DNA from 2 places in the Pseudomonas sp. NPDC089996 genome. Region 2 is predicted to be linked to the other one. Evidence: riboswitches for the same ligand, from Rfam matches in the RefSeq annotation. Region 2 holds a riboswitch; the other holds the start of a gene.

Region 1 (2,199 bases), on a different contig from region 2:
CCAGCCCCATCTGCCAGAAATCAGCCTCCAGCCGCGAAGCCTGGCCAAAGATCTGCGCCAGTTCCACAAACCGCTGCTCGGTCATGCTCCGCGCGGCCAGTTCATCCAGGTGTTTGCGCGCCGCCGCTGCCACGCTTTGGTAAGCCTCCCCGGCATACTCGCCAATCCACTCCCGGTACGGGTGATCGCTCAGGTCCCCAATGCGCGCAGCCAACGTGCGGCCAATCTCGGCGTAGCCGATCACGCACGGCGCCAACGCCACATGCAGCTCCAGCAGGTCACCGGCCGCGCCGCAGTCGAGCACGTAGCGGGTGTATGCCACGGTCGCCTGGTATTCCGGTGCCGCCTGGATATCTGCCTGCGACAAGCCCCAGCGCGCGCACAGGCGCAGGTGCAGCTCGGTCTCGTCAAGAATGGCCGCCAGGCCGGCCTGGGCCGCGCGGATATCCGCCGGCAGGCGGCTCTTGTAGGCGGCCAGGGCCCAGGCGCGGGCGAACTGGATGAGGAACAGGTAATCCTGGATCAGGTAGGTGCGGAAAGCTTCTTCCGACAGGGTGCCCTCGCCCATCTGCCGCACGAAGTCATGGTCGACATAGCTGCTCCACTGCCCGGCAGTCGCAGCCTTCAAACGCTCGAAAATATCCATGCTCACGCCTCCTCGTTGTAAACAGCATCGAAGAAGGCAAGCTCCAGCGCCACGGTACGTGCGTAGAAATCACTGGCCAACGCCGCTTCCTGAGGGCCGACCCGGTCCAGCTCGGACTGCAGAAAGGCAACGAAATCGCAGAACGCCGGATTGTCGTGCAGGGTGATCCATTCGGCGTAGACAAAGTTGGCCGGCAACGGCTTGGGTGCCTTGAGGGCCCAGTCCAGATACAAGCCTTCCGCCATGTTCAGCACGGCCAGTGCGGCGGCATAGGAACGGGTGGCTGCAGCCTCGCGCATGATTGCCTTGAAGCCAGCGGTAGGTGCGGTGTCCGCCGGCTCGACACGTTGCGCCGGGCTGACGTCCAGGGCTTCGAACGCGCGCAGGAAATAGGTGTTTTCATCGCTGGAGATCATCCCTGCAAAGCGGCCGAAACGCAGGCGGGCTTCATAGGTGTCGGCGGTGGCGATGGCGGCGCCGAGCAAGGTCAGGAAGCTGTCCAGAAAACGATGGTCCTGCACCAGGTAGCGAACCATGACCGGGTCGGCCACGCTGCCCGCGCAGAGTTCGGTGACGAAGCGGTGGCCGACGGCGGCCGACCAGGTCGGTTGGTTCTGGCGTTGCAGGGTTTCATGGAAGCGTTCGGTCATGGTGCTGTCCCCCTTGGGCATGACAGCGAGACCGTTTTGGCTGGGCATGGTATGGCCTCGCAGTGAGGCCGGCAAAAAGGCAGGTAGTCCCATCCCTTCGCCGGCATGATCCGGATCAGGTTCGAAGGGTCACCGCGCTGCAGCTGCCAGCGGTTTCTCAGCCCGTTGCCGGGCTCCCCTTGGTGGGCATCAGGTATACAGCGCTGATAAGCAATTGTCACCACTTCCGTCACCGGAGTTGGGCCCAGCGCTGCCCAGTTTCGGGGGCCTTCACCCGTTCTTTGACGCCCTGTCATTTAGCGCGCCTCAGGCGCCACAAGGATTTGTTTAACAAAGTATTACTGAAACATCTGTTGGCACAGCCGTTGCTCAGGCCTCTAAAACGAGGCACTACGCCATTGATGGCCCATAGCCATTTAGCCGTGAGCGAGGCACCAGGCAATGAAAACATCTGCCGTGATCAACCCCAACAGCCACCTCTTCAAATTGTCCGCCGTGACCACGCTGATGCTCAGCCTCGGGCTGCTCTCAGCCATGGCTTCCGGGCTTGATGATGTAAGCCCGCCGTCGCCGACGGACCCGTCGCATTACGATGACCAGCCGGCCGACCCCAGCCCTGCGCTACTTAACCTGTTCAACCTGCCGGAAGCGAACGAAGGTTCCCTCGAACTCAAAGACGGGGCATACGGCGACCGCTCGACCAACCGCGTCGACAACGTACTGCCACCCGCGCTGCAGACCTCACGCAATTACCCTACCAACGGCAAACCGAGCCCGTTGTTCGGCGCCCAGCCGTTCACCCAGCAGTTGCTGCTGTTCGAAGAGTTCGGCCCGGAAAAACTCGACCCTAACCTGCCGCCACCGACACTCACCTTCCCGGTCCCCACGCTGGGGGCCGCGCCG
Region 2 (2,199 bases):
ACGCCAAGCTGCGAAGGGTTGGTGAAACCGAGGCTGTCGTTGTCGCCCTTCTGGTACTTTGCCACGGCATCCAGGGTCGGCGCATGGCCGGCCTTGCGCTGGCGCAGCGTCTCCTCGGCAGCCGATACCGCATAGTTGGTGGCCAGCAAGTTGAGATTCTGGCGCCCGGCGGTTTCGACCCAGGCCTTGGCGTCGTTGGGGGTTGGCACCTGCACCGGCAAAGAGTGCTTCACGCCCTGGATCGCGCTGTACTCCCGGTTGGTCAGCGTCACCAACGCCTCGAAGGCATCCTGCACCTGGCGTTCGGCAATGATCCGGTTGGCCCGGGCAGTGTCGTAGCTGGCCTGGGACTGCAGCACGTCGGTCTTGTCCGAGAGGCCGACATCGAAGCGCTCGTTGGACTGGTCCAGCTGACGCTTGAACGCAGCTTCCTCGGCCTTGGTCGCCGCCAGGTTGTCCTGGGCCCGCAGCACGGCGAAGTAGTTTTGCGCGGTTTGCAGGATCAGGTTCTGCTCGGTGGCCGACAATTCCAGTGCCGCCTGTTCGTTGACGGCCTCGGCAGCCTGCAACTGGAACCAGCGGTCGGCCCGGAAGATGGGCTGGGCCAGGGTCGCGCTCCAGGAATTGCCGCTGCGGTTGGAGGTGATCGAAGGCTCATCCAGCTTGGTGCGCGTATTCAACATCTCGGCACCGGCCGACAGGTTCGGCAGCAGGCCGGCGCGGGCTTGCGGCACTACTTCTTTCTGGGCGCCATAGTTGGCACGGGCGGCCGCAAGATCGGCGTTGTTGTCCACCGCTTCCTGGTAGACGCTGACCAGATCGGTCTTGACCGATGTGGGCGCATCGGCTGCCCAGACCACTCCGTTGGACGCACAAGACACGGCTATCGCCAGTGAGAGTTTGCGCAGCATAGAGGCAATCCTTGTACGAAAAATAATTACTGAACCGTTGAGTATTGTCCGGCGCGCCAGTGTAGTGCCATGCGCCCCCCGGCAACAATCGCCGTCTGCGCCTTTCATCATGCCGCGATTTACCCGCTTGGCTTTGCCGACCACTCCAGTCTAGACTGCGCATGTTCTTGTCGGGGTGCCTTGAAGCAAAGGCTGAGATCGCAGAGGTGCGGATCCCGTTGAACCTGATCAGGTTAGCGCCTGCGTAGGGAACAAGATTGCTCGCCTTCCCGGGGAGCCTCTTGTGCCAGGTCCGGGAATGTCGCAGCTGCATGCAGCTTCAGGCACCCCCATATCCGGCACTGCACCCGTCAAGGGGTGCGTCCGCGCCATTCAGGTTCACCCCGACATTCCACTGCTAGGAAGCCGTCTGGAGAGCCTGTGATGACCAAACAAGAAAAAGCGATCAACCTCAGCGAATCGGCGCAAGTCGATCAGCAGTCCGTGCAACCGTTCCCGCGTTCGCGCAAGGTCTATGTCGAAGGCTCGCGCCCGGATATCCGCGTGCCCATGCGCGAAATCAGCCTGGACGATACCCCGACCGACTTCGGTGGCGAAAGCAATGCACCGGTGCTGGTCTACGACACCTCCGGCCCGTACACCGATCCCAACGTCATCATCGACGTGCGCAAGGGCCTGGCTGACGTGCGTTCGGCCTGGATCGACGCGCGCGGTGACACCGAGCGCCTGGGCGGCCTGAGCTCCGACTTCGGCCAGCAGCGCCTGAACGATGCCGAACTGGCCAAGCTGCGCTTTGCCCATGTGCGCAACCCGCGCCGGGCCAAGGCTGGCGCCAACGTTTCGCAAATGCATTACGCTCGCCAGGGGATCATCACCGCCGAGATGGAATATGTCGCCATCCGCGAGAACATGAAGCTGCAGGAAGCCCGCGCCGCTGGTCTGCTCAACGAGCAGCACGCCGGCCACAGCTTCGGTGCCAGCATCCCCAAGGAAATCACCCCGGAGTTCGTCCGCGAGGAAGTCGCCCGTGGCCGCGCGATCATCCCGGCCAACATCAACCACCCCGAAGTGGAGCCGATGATCATTGGCCGCAACTTCCTGGTGAAGATCAATGGCAACATCGGCAACAGTGCCCTGGGCTCCTCGATCGAGGAAGAAGTGGCCAAGCTGACCTGGGGTATCCGCTGGGGCTCGGACACGGTCATGGACCTGTCCACCGGCAAGCACATCCACGAAACCCGCGAGTGGATCATCCGTAACTCGCCGGTGCCGATCGGTACCGTGCCGA

The links. A riboswitch is a leader RNA that binds a small molecule or an ion and turns the genes downstream of it on or off. The one in region 2 is predicted to bind thiamine pyrophosphate.
Region 1: another riboswitch for thiamine pyrophosphate. It lies ahead of ACIPW4_RS21130 (TenA family protein); the one in region 2 lies ahead of thiC (phosphomethylpyrimidine synthase ThiC).

The regions. Positions count from the first base shown of each region.
Region 1 covers NZ_JBIVGA010000013.1:6,018-8,216, forward strand. The annotation lists gene tenA (thiaminase II) at 1-646, opposite strand, end outside; gene ACIPW4_RS21130 (TenA family protein) at 649-1,296, opposite strand; TPP riboswitch at 1,372-1,486, opposite strand; gene ACIPW4_RS21135 (Ig-like domain-containing protein) at 1,738-2,199, shown strand, end outside.
Region 2 covers NZ_JBIVGA010000004.1:158,252-160,450, reverse strand. The annotation lists gene ACIPW4_RS08610 (TolC family outer membrane protein) at 1-911, opposite strand, end outside; TPP riboswitch at 1,073-1,179, shown strand; gene thiC (phosphomethylpyrimidine synthase ThiC) at 1,335-2,199, shown strand, end outside.